DNA from 2 places in the Roseateles albus genome. Region 1 is predicted to be linked to the other one. Evidence: riboswitches for the same ligand, from Rfam matches in the RefSeq annotation. Region 1 holds a riboswitch; the other holds the start of a gene.

What was found. Region 1 has a riboswitch for S-adenosylhomocysteine ahead of ahcY (adenosylhomocysteinase). Riboswitches for the same ligand answer to the same signal wherever they lie in the genome.
Region 2: linked by a shared signal. The riboswitch ahead of metH (methionine synthase) and the one ahead of ahcY (adenosylhomocysteinase) in region 1 are both predicted to bind S-adenosylhomocysteine.

What each region holds. Positions count from the first base shown of each region.
Region 1 covers NZ_JAQQXT010000018.1:12,246-20,656, forward strand. The annotation lists gene metK (methionine adenosyltransferase) at 1-696, shown strand, start outside; gene PRZ03_RS21505 (response regulator) at 1,082-1,453, opposite strand; gene PRZ03_RS21510 (chemotaxis protein CheX) at 1,493-2,458, opposite strand; gene PRZ03_RS21515 (GGDEF domain-containing response regulator) at 2,691-3,752, shown strand; gene PRZ03_RS21520 (DNA glycosylase AlkZ-like family protein) at 3,775-4,872, shown strand; gene PRZ03_RS21525 (HAD-IIB family hydrolase) at 4,869-5,663, opposite strand; S-adenosyl-L-homocysteine riboswitch at 5,733-5,842, shown strand; gene ahcY (adenosylhomocysteinase) at 5,947-7,374, shown strand; gene PRZ03_RS21535 (TlyA family RNA methyltransferase) at 7,522-8,298, shown strand; gene metF (methylenetetrahydrofolate reductase [NAD(P)H]) at 8,295-8,411, shown strand, end outside.
Region 2 covers NZ_JAQQXT010000007.1:130,439-138,849, reverse strand. The annotation lists gene PRZ03_RS12875 (DUF3108 domain-containing protein) at 1-7, opposite strand, end outside; gene PRZ03_RS12870 (fumarylacetoacetate hydrolase family protein) at 60-1,025, shown strand; gene PRZ03_RS12865 (DUF4197 domain-containing protein) at 1,052-1,732, shown strand; gene PRZ03_RS12860 (ProQ/FinO family protein) at 1,802-2,563, shown strand; gene PRZ03_RS12855 (homocysteine S-methyltransferase family protein) at 2,673-3,731, shown strand; gene PRZ03_RS12850 (HD-GYP domain-containing protein) at 3,732-4,925, opposite strand; S-adenosyl-L-homocysteine riboswitch at 5,010-5,128, shown strand; gene metH (methionine synthase) at 5,183-7,927, shown strand; gene PRZ03_RS12840 (hypothetical protein) at 7,932-8,303, shown strand; gene PRZ03_RS12835 (magnesium chelatase subunit ChlI family protein) at 8,404-8,411, opposite strand, start outside.

The sequences.
Region 1 (8,411 bases):
CCCTTTCTGCGCCCGGACGCCAAGAGCCAGGTGACGATGCGCTATGTGAACGGCAAGCCACATTCGATCGACACCGTGGTGCTGTCCAGCCAGCACAGCCCGGAAATGAGCGACGGCAGCAAGATGAAGCCCGAGTTCATCGAGGCGGTGATCGAAGAGATCATCAAGCCAGTGCTGCCACCGGCTTGGTTGAAGGACACCAAATACCTGATCAACCCGACCGGGCGCTTCGTCATCGGCGGCCCGCAGGGTGACTGCGGCCTGACCGGCCGCAAGATCATTGTGGACACCTACGGCGGCGCCTGCCCGCATGGCGGCGGCGCCTTCTCCGGCAAAGACCCTAGCAAGGTCGACCGCTCGGCCGCCTATGCCGCGCGCTATGTGGCCAAGAACATCGTGGCCGCCGGCCTGGCGCGCCAATGCCAGATTCAGGTCGCCTACGCGATTGGCGTGGCCAAGCCGATGAATGTGACCGTCTACACCGAAGGCACCGGTGTGATCTCGGACGACAAGCTCTCGGCCCTGGTGCAAGAACACTTCGACCTGCGCCCCAAGGGCATCATCCAGATGCTGGACCTGTTGCGCCCGATTTACACCAAGACAGCGGCCTATGGTCACTTCGGCCGCGAAGAACCCGAGTTCACGTGGGAGCGCACGGATAAAGCTGCGGTGCTTCGCGCTGCAGCCGGCCTGTAAGGCCGCCGAGCACAGCTCGGCTCCGTGCGCGGGCGACATTCATATCCGCGCAGCGGATGTGAGTGGAGACCAAAGGACGGACAAGGCCCAGTTGCTGCGTGCAGCAGCCGGGCTGTAAGCACGGCACCCGCGTCAGCGGGTACTGGGACTTGGGGCGAAGTTCATGTCGCACCGCGACGTGAACGAAGACCACAAAGCGGCTACGCTGCGTGCAGCGGCTGGCCTGTAAAAGGCCAGGCGACGCCTCAGGCGGACAAGACGCTTTGGGGCTTTGCTCATATCGCACCGCGATGTGAGCAAAGCCCACAAGGCTGCGGCACAAACCGCCAAAACGAAAGGGCCGCTCCGGCAAACCGGAGCGGCCCTTTTTTACCTTCAAAATCGATCAACTCATCCCGCACAACTTCTTGAACGGCCCCAGCACAGCGTCGCCGCGAAAGGGTTTGACGATCCAGCCGGTGACGCCAATGGCCTTGCCGCGCGCGCGCATCTGCGGGTTGTCTTCGGTCGTCAGCATCACGATGCGTACCGCTTGATTGCCGAGTTCGGTGCGGATCTTCTCCGCCATGGTCAGCCCGTCCATATGCGGCATATTGAAGTCACTGACCACCAGCTTGATGTCGGGATCGCTGCGCAGTTGCACAAGCCCATCACGGCCATCGGTGGCGACCGCCACTTCAAATCCGTTCTTGCTCAAAAAACTGGAGACGATCTCGCGCATGGTGCTCGAATCGTCAACCACTAAGACATTCGCCATTTCAGAAATTCCTCGCTCGTCCGCCCTGGGCTCTTGATTTCAAAACAGATCCAACTCGCCCGTCGGCCCGGCCTTCACCGCATGCGCCTCGAAATCCGCAAATTCCTCCGGCGACCAATGCAGATTGAAGATCACCCGCTGCACGATCACCAACGGTGGCATCCCCGGACGCGCCGGGTCGGACAGCTGGTAGCGCAAACAGAGCTGCGGATCTTGCGAGCCGAAGGAGATGTATTTGTGCTGGTGGTTGATGACGATGGGCACTTGCGTTTGCTGTTTGCTCAGCTCCTGCGGCGGGATATAGCGATTTTTGAACGCGCCCCAGATCAGATTCGTCGTTTCGCCCAACATATTGTTGAGTTCGCGGAAGTTCAGGTCCCCCCCCACGCCTTCATAGCTGAAGCCCTGAATCAAGCCTTGGCGCAGCGCGTTCTCCTCGGTTTGCAGCATCATGTAGCCGCGGCACCAGGTGCTCTCGATCGGGATCAGCGTGGACACCTCACCATGAATGATGCGGTCGTGAACCACATAGGGCGACTCGGCCACCACCTGCGCGTTGGGGAACATCGCCACCAGCGATGAGCAGGTCAGCTCGGCGATGCCTTGCACCAGGCTGCGCGGGTAGCTGAGGCTGAAAATCGCGTGGTCGATGGCGGCGCGCAAGGTGTCGGTGTCGCCGGTGTTCCAGTTCTGGCACACGGCCAGTTGCTCCGCAGCGCTCAACTCGCGCTCGCTGCTGCGTCGCAGAAAAATCGGCAGCTCGGGGCGTAGCTTGTGAATAGCACAGGCCAGCTGCAAGGCGTCGCCCTGATCACAAGGAAGGTTATCGGCGAGCAGCACGCCGCCCAGGTCCTTGTGCTTGCCCAGCGTGGCCAAAGCGTCACTGGCCGAGCGCGGCAGTGCAATCAGACCGATTTCCTGGCAAAAGTCGGTCAGAACCTGGTATTGCTCCGGGTCATGCTCAAGCAGCAAGACCTTGGCTTCGAGGAGGGTGGAGTTGATCATGGTTTTTCGCAGTGCGCGGCCGCCCTGCCCTGTGCCGAATAGCAAACAAGATGACGCCTGGCTGAAAAGCCCGGCGTTCCTCTGCGTCATCGGCAGCGCCGCCAAATTCTGTAGCACTATGCGCCCGCCCCCCCTGCCGGTTGCCCACTTCTACTCGGAAACCCGCTAGACGGCGCGGCTGCAAACCGCATAATTTCATTCGCCCCGCCGGCCCAAAACCCGAACAAGCACCATGTCAGAACTGCTGCAAGCCTCCTCCCTGCCCGCCTTGCGGGTCTTGGTGGTCGATGACCAGGCGACAGCGCGGCGCATTCTTTCGGCGCAGTTGCAGGCCGCCGGCCACCAGGTGCTGGAGGCCGGCTCGAGCGATCAAGCCTTGACCTTGTTTCAAGCGGAGTCGCCTGACCTGGTCTTGCTCGACGTAGAAATGCCCGGGCATGACGGTTACTGGGTCGCCAGCCAAATGCGGGCTGTGGAAGCGGGCGGATGGACACCCATCATCTTCCTGTCCAGCCGCGACAAGGATCAAGATCTCTGGCAAGGCATCGAGTCGGGCGGCGATGACTATCTGATCAAGCCCGTGTCGGCCACCGTGCTGCAGGCCAAGTTGCGCGCGATGCAGCGCCTGCGCCGCATGCAGACGCGGCTGCTCGAATTGTCTGACGAGCTTCGCTTTGCCAACGAACAACTGACCCGGCTCAGCCATGAAGACGCCCTGACCGGCCTGCCGAACCGGCGCGCCTTTGATGCCCGGCTGCAGCAAGAAATCCTCGCCGCCCAGCGCGACAAGCAGACGCTGACGCTGGTGCTGTGTGACATCGACTACTTCAAAGATTTCAATGACAGCCTCGGGCATGTCGAAGGCGATGCTTGCCTACAGCGCGTTGCCCGCCTTTTGCAAGAAACTTGCCGGCGCCCGCGCGACTATGCGGCCCGTTATGGCGGCGAAGAGTTTGCCTTGATCCTGCCTGGCACACCGCGCTCCGGTGCGATGACCTTTGCTCGCGCCGTGCTGCGCACCTTGGCGCTGACGGCGATTCAACACCCCAAGTCGGCCGTGGCGCCCCATGTCAGCGTGTCGGGCGGCATCACGACCTGCATCCCCGACCAATCCACCACGGTCGAAGGCCTGCTGCGACGCGCGGATGATGCGCTCTACACCGCCAAATCACGCGGACGCAACTGCTTTTTCAGTTTCGAGATGCAGATGGACACGCATGAGCAGCGCAGCGCCCGGGCGGCCAATTTGGGCGTTGACATGGGCACAGACATACGCGAGCCCGATCCAATTTAGTGTGGTGTTGCACACTAGCAAAATGACCAACCGCCCCATCGCGCTCGAAGACCTGCGCCGCTACGCCGTCGCTCGCAGCCTGTTCACCCCAACGACCTTGCCGGGCGCCATCAAACGCCTGGGCTTTGTGCAGGCCGATCCGATACGAGCCCCGGCTCGTGCACAGGACCTGACCCTGCGTTTACGCGTCAAAGACTACCGGGCCGGCGACCTTGAGCGCCGCTATAGCCAGCTCGCGATTGAAGAGGATTGCCTCGTCAACTACGGGTTTCTGCCGCGTGAACATTTGCAGCTGATGCACCCCCGCGTGGCCCGCCGCGCCTGGGACAGCAAGACGAAAGGCCATGCCCAAGCCCTGCAAAGCTTTGTCAGCAGCCGCGGGCCCAGCCACCCGCGCGACATCCAGGCGCATTTCGACCTGGGCAGCACCCGCAATGCCTGGGGAGGCAGCAGCAGCGCCACCACCCATTTGCTAGACGACATGCATTACCGCGGCATGTTGCGGGTGCAGCGTCGCGAAGCCGGTCAGCGCATCTATGCGGCGGTGACTCACACCCCAGACGAGCGCAGCCCACAAGCCAAGGCCCATGCCTTGCTGCAACTGGTACTGGCCAAGTACGCGCCCCTGCCCTCGCGCAGCCTGGGTCAGCTGTGCAGCCTGCTGGGCTATGGCGCCCCGCATCTTGGTGCCGAGATCAAACGCGCTTTGAGCCTCGCACGGCAGACCCTACCTAACGCCGAAATCGATGGCATCCGATGGTACTGGCCCGAAGGCGAAAACCCCGCAGCCAAGCGCTGGCGCCTCGATGACGAACTGCGCTTGCTGGCGCCGTTTGACCCCGTCGTTTGGGACCGTTTGCGCTTCGAGTTGTTTTGGGGTTGGGCCTATCGTTTTGAAGCCTACACCCCCGCCGCCAAACGCAAGATGGGCTATTACGCGCTGCCGATGTTGTGGCGCGGCCAAGTACTGGGCTGGGCGAATCTGTCAGTCCAGAGTGGCCAATTGATCAGCGACTTCGGCTATGCCGAAAGCCACCCGCCGCCCGACAAGGCGCTACGCCAAGCCTTGGAGATTGAGCAGCAAAAAATGGCTCTGTTCTTGGGTGCAAGTCTGCCTTAAGCACTGCCTCGGGCCCGAAGCAATGCCTGCGCCAATTCGGCAAAACCTTCGCCCCGCTCGGCCTGCGTTACGTAAAGGGGCAGATGCTGCAAACGGGGCGCCCACTGTGCGATATTGGCGACCCCAACCGTGAGCGGCAAGCGCTCGAACATCAGCTGATCATTGGCTGAGTCGCCAATATAGAGCCAGCGTTCAGGATCGAAAGCCTCACCCAATAAAGCCGGGACGGCCCAAATGGCTGCCGACAATTTATTGTGCTCGCCAATCCAACCATTGATATGGATGGAGCTGACGGTGGCCACCAAGCCATGTTCGCGCATCACGGCGCAGACGGCCGCAATCTGTATCGCATCCAACTGAGCGAACTCACTGTGGTCGACGGCGATATCGGTCAGGCGGCCGGCCGAGTCGTTGGCCAGGCATGCCCCCGGCACGCGCTGCAGCACATCGGCCGCACAGGCCTGCAAGCGCTCGAAATTAGCCTCGCGAACCCGCTCATCAGCTTGACTGAACTCGCGCTGCAACAGGCCATGTTCATCTCGGCGCAGCATCACGGCGCCGTTCTCCGCCACGATGGCAAGCAGCGGCCAAGCCAAGGCAAAGGGCTCACTCCAGCCGCTTGGCCTGCCCGTTATGGCAATCACCGGAACGCCGGCGTCACGCAAGGCTTGCAAGGACGCCAATGCGGCCGGCGCAATCTCACCATGGGCCGTCAGCGTGTCATCGATATCGGTCAACACGCCGCGCAAATGGCGCAGGCGCTGGGGCGGGCAAAGGCTGAAAGGCTGCATAAGCGCGATTGTCCGTAATCTTGGCCCTGTTCCGCGCATTGAAATACCGCATGCGGCTAGAATTGCCGCTGTTCCGAGGAGCGTTGCAACCTGAGTTCTCAACAACCCAGGCCAGGCTCGGAAAAGTTTTGCACCATGGGCTGCCAAGCCCGCAGAACCTGCAACTGCGCTCACCCGCTGACGTTTTCGCGTGGGTGAACGCTTGCCAAGTCCCACCTCGGGCTTGGGCAATCCCTCATACGGTGACAGCAGCGGCTTCATAGATTGCATGAAGGAGCTCGCAATGACTGCCACCACCTTGTCCAAAGACCAATACCATATTGCCAACCTGAGCCTTGCCGCCTGGGGCCGCAAGGAAATGAATATCGCCGAGTGCGAAATGCCCGCGCTGATGGCGATCCGCAAGGAATACGCCGCGACTCAGCCGCTAAAGGGCGCGCGCATCACCGGCTCGCTGCACATGACCATCCAGACCGCAGTGCTGGTGGAAACACTGCAGGCGCTGGGCGCCGAAGTGCGCTGGGCTTCGTGCAATATCTACTCGACCCAAGACCAGGCCGCCGCCGCCTTGGTCGCCGCCGGCACGCCGGTGTTTGCCTACAAGGGCGAGACCCTGGCCGACTACTGGGACTACACGCACCGCATTTTTGACTTCGGCGCCAAGGGAACTCCCGGCGAAGGCCCGAACATGATTCTGGACGACGGCGGCGACGCGACGTTGCTGATGCACCTGGGCCAAAAGGCCGAGAAGGATCTGAGCGTCTTGGACAAGCCGGGCAGCGAAGAAGAGCGCGTGTTGTTCGCGTCCATCAAGGCCAAGATCGCCGTTGACGGCACTTGGTACACCCGCAAGAGCGCCGAGATCCTCGGCGTGACCGAAGAGACCACCACCGGCGTGCACCGCCTGCAGGAAATGTCGGTCAAGGGCGAGTTGCTGTTCCGCGCCATCAACGTCAATGACTCGGTCACCAAGAGCAAGTTCGACAACCTCTATGGCTGCCGCGAGTCGCTGGTGGACGGCATCAAGCGCGCCACCGACGTGATGATCGCCGGCAAGGTCGCCGTGATCGCCGGTTACGGCGATGTGGGCAAAGGCTCGGCACAAGCAATGCGCGCGCTGTCGGCGCAAGTCTGGGTGACCGAGATCGACCCGATCTGCGCGCTGCAAGCGGCGATGGAAGGCTTCCGTGTCGTGACGATGGAATACGCGGCCGACAAGGCCGACATCTTCGTCACCACCACCGGCAACAAGAACGTGATCCGTCACGAGCATATGCTGGCGATGAAGCACAACGCCATCGTGTCCAATATCGGCCACTTCGACAACGAGATCGAAGTCGCGTCGCTGGAACAGTACGAGTGGGAAGAGATCAAGCCGCAGGTCGATCACGTGATCTTCCCGGACGGCAAGCGCATCATCTTGCTGGCCAAGGGCCGTTTGGTGAACCTGGGCTGCGGCACCGGGCACCCGAGCTATGTGATGTCGTCGAGCTTCGCGAATCAGACGATCGCCCAGATCGAGCTGTTCGCGCACAAGGACGCTTACGACATCGGCAAGGTTTATGTGCTGCCCAAGCATCTGGACGAGAAGGTGGCGCGCTTGCAGCTGACAACGCTGAATGCGCAGCTGTCGGAACTGACGGATGAGCAGGCGGCGTATATCGGCGTGCCCAAGGCTGGTCCCTACAAGCAAGACACCTACCGCTACTGATCGATAGGCTACTGCGCGGCCGACAGGCGTCGTTGCGGGTCCCTCCGCAGATCCTCACCTAGCGCTGCTAGGCTCCGGTCTGCGGATCCGCCCGCGTCTAGCCTGACGACCGCTCGCTACGCCTCGCAAGACCGAGAACTTTTTTTTATGCGCGCAGATCAACTGTTAGTTTCCAAAGGCCTGGCGCCAACCCGCTCGGCGGCCGCGCGGCTGATCGCGGCGGGTGCCGCCGAATGGCAGGGGCCGGCGGGCTGGCAGGCGATCCGCAAAGCGGGTGAGGATCTCAACGAGCATGGCGACTTGCGCGTCAACGATGACGCGGAGTTGCGCTTTGTGTCGCGCGGCGGGCTCAAGCTCGAAGGGGCGCTGAAACACAGCGCCCTGGATGTGAGCGGCCTGTGCGTGCTGGACATGGGCCAAAGCACCGGCGGCTTCAGCGACTGCCTGCTCAAGGCGGGTGCTGCCAAGGTGGTCGGCGTCGACGTCGGCCACAGCCAGTTACACGAAACCTTGCGCAATCACCCACAGGTGGTGGCGCTGGAGCAGCTGCATGTGCGCGAACTGGCCGGCTCGGCCTTGACCGAGCACGCGCCGGCAGGCGGCTTTGAGCTCATCGTTGGTGACTTGAGTTTCATCTCGATGCTGGGCGCCCTGCCCCATCTGGCCGCATGGTTAGCGCCCGAGGGTCAGGTCTTGCTGCTGGTCAAACCGCAATTCGAGTTGGGCAAGAAAGCGCTGGCGCGTGGCGGTCTGGTTAAAGACGCCAAGCAATACCCCTTGCTGGAAACGCAGGCCCGCAATGCCGCCAAAGACCTGGGCTGGAAGGTCCTGGGCTATTTTGAGAGCGCCATCACCGGCGGTGATGGAAATAAAGAATTCTTCCTCTGGGCGCAAGCACCGGGGACAGCGAAAGACAAGCCATGAGCAGCACAACATCATCCATCCCTGTCAGCTTCGAGTTCTTCCCGCCCAATACGCCGGTCGGGACCGAGAAGCTCAAGGCCGTGGTGCAAGACCTCAGCGTCTTGAACCCGCAT
Region 2 (8,411 bases), on a different contig from region 1:
TGCGCATTGGACAATGCTGCCAGCTTTTTGTTTAACGCTTTGCCGCTTTCAAACCCCCGATGAAACTTGCCAGCTATAGAGATGGGTCGCGCGACGGCCAACTGATCGTTGTGTCGCGCGATATGAGTCAGGCGCACTACGCCAACGGCATCGCCACGAGGCTGCAGCAGGTGCTGGACGATTGGGGCTTTTTGTCGCCACAGCTGGAGGAGCTTTACACCCAGCTGAACCATGGCAAGCTGCGCCATGCGTTCAACTTCGAGCCCAAGCAATGCATGGCGCCGCTGCCGCGCGCCTATCAACGGGTGAGCGGCGGCGCTTATCCAAGCACGGCCGCCAGCCAGCTCAGCGAGCCGGCAATGGCGCGCGGCGTCAGCGATGATTTTTTGGGCCCTTGCGAGCCAGCCTTGTTCGCATCCGAGGCAATGGGCATTGATTTTGAAGCCGGGTTGGCCGTGATCACCGGCGACATCGCTTGCGGCACGCAGCCGGCGCAAGCGCTGGAGGGTGTGCGCCTGCTGGCGCTGGTCAATGACTGGCGCTTGCGCCATGTGCGCTCGGGCGAGCTGCACAGCCAAGCGCTCAGCGCCTTCGGCCCGGTCGCCGTCACGCCCGATGAGCTGGGCGCGGCCTGGAGCGCCGGCCGGGTTGATCTACCGCTGCAGGTGATGTGGAACGGCCGCAAGGTGGGCTTGTGCGAAGCCGGGTCCGACATGAGCTTTCACTTCGGCCAGCTGATCGCGCATGCCGCCAAGACGCGCCGCTTGCGTGCCGGCAGCGTCATCGGTTCGGGCTATGTTGCCAACAAGGATGCGTCCCGGGGCTTCGCCAGCATTGCCGAAAAGCGCGCGCTCGAAGCCTTGGAAGCCGGCCAAGCCAAGACCGAGTACATGCAATTCGGCGATAGCATTCGCGTTGAAATAAAGGGCCGCGATGGCTTGAGCGTGTTCGGCGCGATTGATCAGGACGTCGGGGCCTTGTTTGAGGCAGCTGCCGAGGCAGCCTCCGAAGCGATCAAGGCCTGAGTTTTTCCAAAACGGGAGCTAACAAGATGCAACGCAGACAGATGATGATTTGGGCGGCCATGGGTGGCGGCATGCTGGCGCCCACAGCGATGGTTTGGGCCGCAGTCACCGAGAGCGACGCCGCTTCCGGCATCCGCCTGGCACTTGAACGTGGTGCCGAAGCGGCGATTGCGACTTTGGGCAAAACGGATGGCTTTATGGGCAACCCGGCCGTCAAGATCGAGCTGCCCGGTTACCTGAAAGACGGCGCCAAGTTGCTGAAGATGACGGGTCAAAGCAAGCAGGTGGACGACTTGTTGCTGGCCATGAACCGCGCCGCCGAAGCCGCAGTGCCGGCGGCGCGGCCCTTGTTGCTCAATGCGGTCAAGTCCATGAGCGTTGAAGACGCGCTGCAGATCGTCAAGGGCGATGACGACTCGGTGACGCGCTTCTTTGCCGGCAAGACGCGTGAGCCCTTGACGGCGCAATTCTTGCCCATCGTGACGCACGCGACCGAAAAGGTCGCGCTGGCCGACAAATACAACGCGGTGGCCGGCAAAGGTGTCGGTTTCGGGCTGGTCAAGGCTGAGGACGCCAATATTCAGCAATACGTGACCAAGCGGGCGCTGGACGGCTTGTTTTTGATGATTGCCGAGGAGGAACGCAAGATCCGCAAAGACCCGCTGGCCAGCGGCAGCGCCTTGCTGAAAAAGGTGTTTGGCGGCTGATTTCGGGTCAAGTCCGGTCCAGTGGACAATACGGGCTTGATTCCTTTTGAAGTTTTTCAGCGCCCGCCCATGAACGAAGCTCTTACCCCCGCGCCAATCCCGGCATTGGACATCCCGGCCGAAGCCCCTGTGGAAGCCCCAGCCGGCGCCGTGCAGGCCGAGGCCGCAGTCCCTGCGCCTGAAGCAACGGCCGAGGCAGCGACCGCCGCCGTGCTTGCCGCCAAGGAGATGAGCCCGGCCGCCTGTGCGGCCAAGCTCAAAGAGCTGTTCCCAGCGCTTTTCGTCGGTGGCGGTGTCAAGCCGCTGAAGCTGCGCGTTCAGGCCGATATTCAAGAGCGTGCCCCGGGCGTGTTCACCAAGGCGGCCTTGTCGGCCTTTTTGCGCCGCCATACCGGCAGCACCAGCTATCTGATGGCGATCAGCAAGGCACGCACCCGCTTTGACTTGGACGGCCAGCCGGCCGGTGATTTGAGCGACGAACACCGAGCGGCAGCGGTCGAAGAATTGACTCGCCGTCGTGGGCTGCAGCAAGAGCGACTCGAGCTGGAACAGACGCAAGCGCGCAATCGTGCCGGGCTCTTGCATGATTTCGAGCGCACCACGCTGACCCTGCCGAACTTCTGCGCACTCAAGGGTGTGACGCCCGAGGAGTTGCCGGGCCTGTTGGAGATTGCCCGCCAGGAAGCTGCCGCGCGGCCGCCGGCACGCGAGGCGCGTGACCCGCGCGACGGCCGCCCGCAGCATGCACCTCGCAGCCGCGAGCGCACGCAAGAGCGCGACGCCGGTCGCGGCGGCCGGCGCGGTGGCGGTCAAGGCCGCCCGCGCACCTAAGCTGCCTGAGTTGCCCATCTCTTGATGTGAACGCCCGCCTTCCAGCGGGCGTCTTTGTTATTTCAAGCCGTTTTTTTGCACAGCTTCAGCGGCTTTCTACAATGGCGGCATGAATACCGCCTCCAACATCACCTACACGCGCGGCGCGACCCTGCCCGCCATCCTGCAGCAACGCATCGCGATTCTCGACGGCGCCATGGGCACGATGATCCAGCGCTACAAACTGACGGAGGCCGATTTCCGGGGTGAGCGCTTTGCCGACCACCCCAAGGACCTGAAGGGCAATAACGATTTGCTCGTGCTGACAAGGCCCGATGTGATCAGCGAAATCCACGAGCAATACCTCTCGGCCGGTTCCGACATCATCGAGACCAATACCTTCGGCACCACCTCGGTTGCGCAAGAGGATTACGGCCTCGAGGCCTATGCTTTTGAAATGAATGTGGCGGCAGCCCGCATTGCCCGCGCCGCCTGCGACAAATACAGCACGCCCGACAAACCCCGCTTCGCCGCCGGAGCGCTTGGCCCCACGCCGCGCACCGCGAGCATCAGCCCCGACGTCAATGACCCCGGTGCCCGCAATGTCGATTTCGACACCTTGCGCGCAGCCTACTACGAGCAGGCCAAGGGGCTGCTGGAAGGCGGGGTCGATCTGTTCCTGGTCGAAACCATCTTCGATACGCTCAACGCTAAGGCCGCCATCTTTGCCTTGGACGAGTTGATGGAAGACACCGGTGAGCGCCTGCCGGTGATCGTCTCCGGCACCGTCACCGATGCGTCCGGCCGCATTCTGTCGGGCCAGACGGTGACCGCCTTCTGGCATTCGGTGCGTCACGCCCGCCCCTTGGCGATTGGCCTGAACTGCGCCTTGGGTGCCACGCTGATGCGCCCCTATATCGAGGAGCTGTCCAAGGCGGCGGGTGCCACGGCAATCAGCTGCTACCCGAACGCCGGCCTGCCCAACCCGATGAGCGACACCGGCTTTGACGAGACGCCGGATGTGACCGGCCGCCTGATGGAAGAGTTTGCCCGTAGCGGCTTCTTGAACATCGCGGGCGGCTGCTGCGGCACGACACCCGACCATATCGCGGCGATTGCGCGCCAGGTCTCGGCCTACAAACCGCGGGCCAGCGGCCAGAAGTTTTTCAGTGAGCTGGTGGCTGGCTAATTAGAGTTTCAGCAACTTCTCCATCGACACCCTCAGCTTCAGCTCATGCGGCGCCAGGCTGGCGCTGATGGCTTGACTGGCCAATCGCGTGTCACGCGGCACGGGCTCACTCAAAGGGTTGCCACTTTTGCCTAGGAGGCTGGCGACCATAGGTTCGGTGGCGCTGTGGCCGCGCTTGAAGACGATGCCGACCTCGCCATTGGCGAGGCGCACTAAGCTGCCCAGTGGGTAAAGGCCAAGGGTCTTGACGATGGCCGCACCGGCCTCGTCGGGTTGCTTCAGTTCATCCAGAAAAACCGCCCGCGCGGCCATCGCGCCGGGTTGTGCCTTGCGGGAGCCGCGTGGGCTGATGCGGGAGGCGAAGATGTCGATGCGCCGCAACAGCCGCGCCAGTTGCTCGGCTGGGGCGCGCCCCGCCAAAGGGCCAGGGCCGGCGTCATGGTGCAGGCAAACGGTCTTGAGCCACAGCTCGGAGCTGGCACCCAACTCGCTCAACAAGGCGGCCGAGCGGTCGCCGTGCGAAACCAAGGCTTGCTTTTGGCTGTAGGAGGGTTCTTCGACCTGAGAGGCCAAGCGGTCTTGCTGGGCGCTGATGCTGATGTTCATGCTCAGTGCCGCTTGCGTCAGCGCCAGCCGCCAGTCATCGGGCCAGCCGAGCTTGGCCGCGCAGAGTTCGGCCAGCGCCAGGCAGAGCAGGGCGTGGCGCCCGCTGTACTTTTCGAAACCTTGGGTGGCGTCAAAAATCAGCAGCATCAAGATGGCGTCGGGCTTGTTGTTCAGGCGCGCGACGGCGTCGTTGTGCAACTGTTGGAAGCGGCCGCGGAAGTCATCGGTGCGTGGGTCGCGCAGAAGGCTGTGCGCATGCATTTGCAGATCGGCCCAGGCGGCCTGCTCGCCCAGATCGACTTTTTTATTGCGATCGGGTTTGACGAAGTCGGCCTGCACCTTGACGATGTCGCCCAGATTGGCGCCTTGATGCATCAAGGTGTCCATCTTGTGCGCCATGGCGCGCTGGTATTCCTTGGTTTCATGCGCCAACACCCAGACGCCGCTGGCCAGCAAGGCCTGCATTTGCGGCGCATTGCTGAGGGTCTGGCCGCTGGCAACCAGCAGCTTGCCGCTCGCGTCACGCAGGGAAAACGTCAAAACCTGGCCGACGCGCAGGCTGTTGGGGGGGAGCTGTATCAAGTCCATGGGCTTTGCAGTTTTCGCTGCATGATTGTCGGCCGCCCAGGCGCTAAATTCAGGGCAAAGCCGCGCTGTGCGTAAAATCGCGCACGGTTCAAGGAGCGTTGCGACCAGTCCACCCGCATCGATCGCGAGATCGGCGGAGGCTCGCCAGGCTTGAACAGGCAGTTTGGTTTTCCCCCCGCTGCTGATAACGACGCTCACCGATCCATGCTTTTCGTGGCCGCGGTGAGTTCGCGGCCCGATGTTTTCTCGAGGCCGCCATGAACACAAATTCCGCCAGCACCTTTTCTTCAACGCCACCGGCGATGAAGCTCTCCGGTTTGGAGCCGGTGCAGGTTGATGCCGGCACGCTCTTCGTCAATATCGGCGAGCGCACCAATGTGACCGGCTCCAAGGCCTTCGCCCGGCTGATTCTGAATGGTCAGTTCGAGGACGCCTTGGCCGTCGCCCGCCAGCAGGTCGAGAACGGCGCGCAGGTGATCGACATCAATATGGACGAGGCCATGCTGGACAGCCAGGCCGCGATGGTGCGCTTTCTGAATCTGATCGCCGGCGAGCCCGAGATCGCCCGCGTGCCCATCATGATTGACAGCAGCAAATGGAGCGTCATCGAGGCCGGGCTGAAGTGCATACAGGGCAAGGGCATCGTCAACTCGATCTCGATGAAGGAAGGCGAGGCCGAGTTCAAGCGCCAGGCCAAGCTGGTGCGCCGTTACGGCGCTGCCGCCGTGGTGATGGCCTTTGACGAACAGGGCCAGGCCGACACTTTTGCGCGCAAGATCGAGATCTGCGAGCGCGCCTACCGGCTGCTGGTGGATGAGGTCGGTTTCCCGCCCGAGGACATCATCTTCGACCCGAACATCTTCGCCATCGCGACCGGCATCGAGGAGCACAACAACTACGCGGTCGACTTCATCGAGGCAACGCGCTGGATCAAGCAGAACCTGCCCGGCGCCAAGGTCTCGGGCGGCGTCTCCAATGTGAGCTTCAGCTTCCGCGGCAATGACCCGGTGCGCGAGGCCATCCACACCGTGTTCTTGTATCACGCGATCAAGGCCGGCATGGATATGGGCATCGTCAATGCCGGCATGGTGGGTGTGTACGACGACCTCGACGCCGAGTTGCGCGAACGGGTCGAGGATGTCGTCTTGAACCGCCGCCCCGATTCCGGCGAGCGCCTGATCGAAGTGGCCGAGCGCGCCAAGGGCATGTCGATCGATGACACGGCGCGCCTCGCCTGGCGTGCCGGTGATGTCAACGAGCGGCTCAGCCACTCGCTGGTGCACGGCATCACCGAATTCATTACCGCCGATACCGAAGAAGCTTGGCAAGCGATACAAGCCAGTGGCGGGCGCCCTCTGCATGTGATCGAAGGCCCTTTGATGGCCGGCATGAATGTGGTCGGTGACCGCTTTGGCGCTGGCAAGATGTTCTTGCCCCAGGTCGTCAAGTCGGCGCGGGTGATGAAGGCGGCGGTCGCGCATTTGCTGCCCTATATCGAGGCCGAGAAAAAGGCCTTGATCGACGCCGGCGGCGAGGCCAAGCCCAAGGGCAAGATCGTTATTGCGACAGTCAAGGGCGATGTGCATGACATCGGCAAGAACATCGTCACCGTGGTCTTGCAGTGCAACAACTTCGAAGTCGTCAATATGGGCGTGATGGTGGCTTGCCAGGACATTCTGGCCAAGGCCAAGGAAGAGGGCGCCGACATCATCGGCCTGTCCGGCCTGATCACGCCAAGCCTGGAAGAAATGCAGCATGTGGCGGCCGAGATGCAGCGCGACGAGCATTTCCGTTCGCGCGGCACGCCGCTTTTGATTGGCGGCGCCACCTGCAGCCGGGTGCATACGGCGGTGAAGATTTCGCCGCATTACGAGGGGCCGGTCGTTTATGTGCCGGATGCCTCGCGAAGCGTCGGCGTCTGCAGTGATTTGCTCAGCGACGACCGAGCCGCCAAGTTCATCGCCGAGCTGAAGGTCGACTACGACCAGGTGCGCCATCTGCATGCCAACAAGAAGCAGACGCCTATGGTCAGCCTGAGCCAGGCGCGGGCCAACAAGCATGCCGTGGATTGGGCAAGTTACGCCCCGCCAGTGCCGCAGTTCATTGGCCGCCGGGTGATACGCAATTACGACCTGGCCGAACTGGCCGACTACATCGACTGGGCGCCGTTCTTCCAGACCTGGGATCTGGCCGGGCCTTTCCCGGCGATCCTGAAGGACGAGATCGTCGGCACCGAGGCGCAGCGCGTGTTCAGCGACGGCAAACGGATGTTGCAGCGCCTGATCGCCGGACGCTGGTTGACGGCCAGCGGCGTGTTCGGCTTGTACCCGGCCGCGCAGGTGAATGACGACGATATCGAGATATACACCGACGAGAGCCGCAGCGAGGTTTTGATGACCTGGCATGGCCTGCGCATGCAGTCGGAGCGGCCGGTGGTGGACGGCGTGCGGCGCCCGAACCGTTGCTTGTCGGACTTTGTTGCGCCGAAGGGATCTGTGCCTGACTACATCGGCCTGTTCGCCGTCACGGCCGGCCTGGGTGTCGAGAAGAAGGAAGCGCAATTCGTCGCCGATCTGGATGACTACTCCTCCATCATGTTCAAGGCCATCGCCGACCGTCTGGCCGAGGCCTTTGCGGAGCGACTGCATCAGCGCGTGCGTACAGAGTTCTGGGGCTATGCGGCGGACGAAGCGCTGAGCAGCGAGGAATTGATCAAGGAACAGTACCGCGGCATCCGGCCGGCACCCGGCTATCCGGCCTGCCCTGATCACTTGGTCAAACGTGCGCTGTTCAAGGCCTTGGCGCCGGAAGAAATCGGCATGGGTCTGACCGACAGCATGGCGATGACGCCAGCGGCGAGCGTTTCGGGCTTTTACTTTGCTCACCCGGACGCGGCCTACTTCAATGTGGGTCGGATTGGCGAGGACCAGGTGCAGGACTGGGCCGAGCGCATGCAGCTGAACCAAGAGGCCGCCCAGCGTGCCTTGGCGCCGCTGCTGTAAAGCGATGAAGGCCTATATGGATGTATCGCCCTGGTTGCTGGGTCTGGTGGCCTATCTGATCGTGCTTCTGACCACTTGCGTTGTTGCCGACGCTTCGTCGGGCAAGCGCGGCTGTGCGACCCTGCTCGGTCAACTGGCCTTGCTGTTGGCAGCCCCACTGCCCTTCGCCTATTTCGGTTTGATCTCGGCGAGCACGGCCTTGTGGGTGGTCGCCGGCTTTGCTTTGGTGCTGACGCTCTTGTTCGTCGCGGCCGATATGAATATCCCCAGTGGGTCGAGGATGCCTCGCTTCATGATGTTCCCGCTGTTGCCCTTGATCATGCTGGTCGCCGTTCCCTACTGGATCTTGAGCCAGCTCAGCAAGCGCAGGCGTTAAGGCGGGCGTGACTGAGATAGGACGGCGGCCTTGGCTGCCGATAGCTCACCAGGGGCGTGTCTAAGGACGCGACCTTTTTTGTGGTTTTACCTTCTGCGGCCTACATCG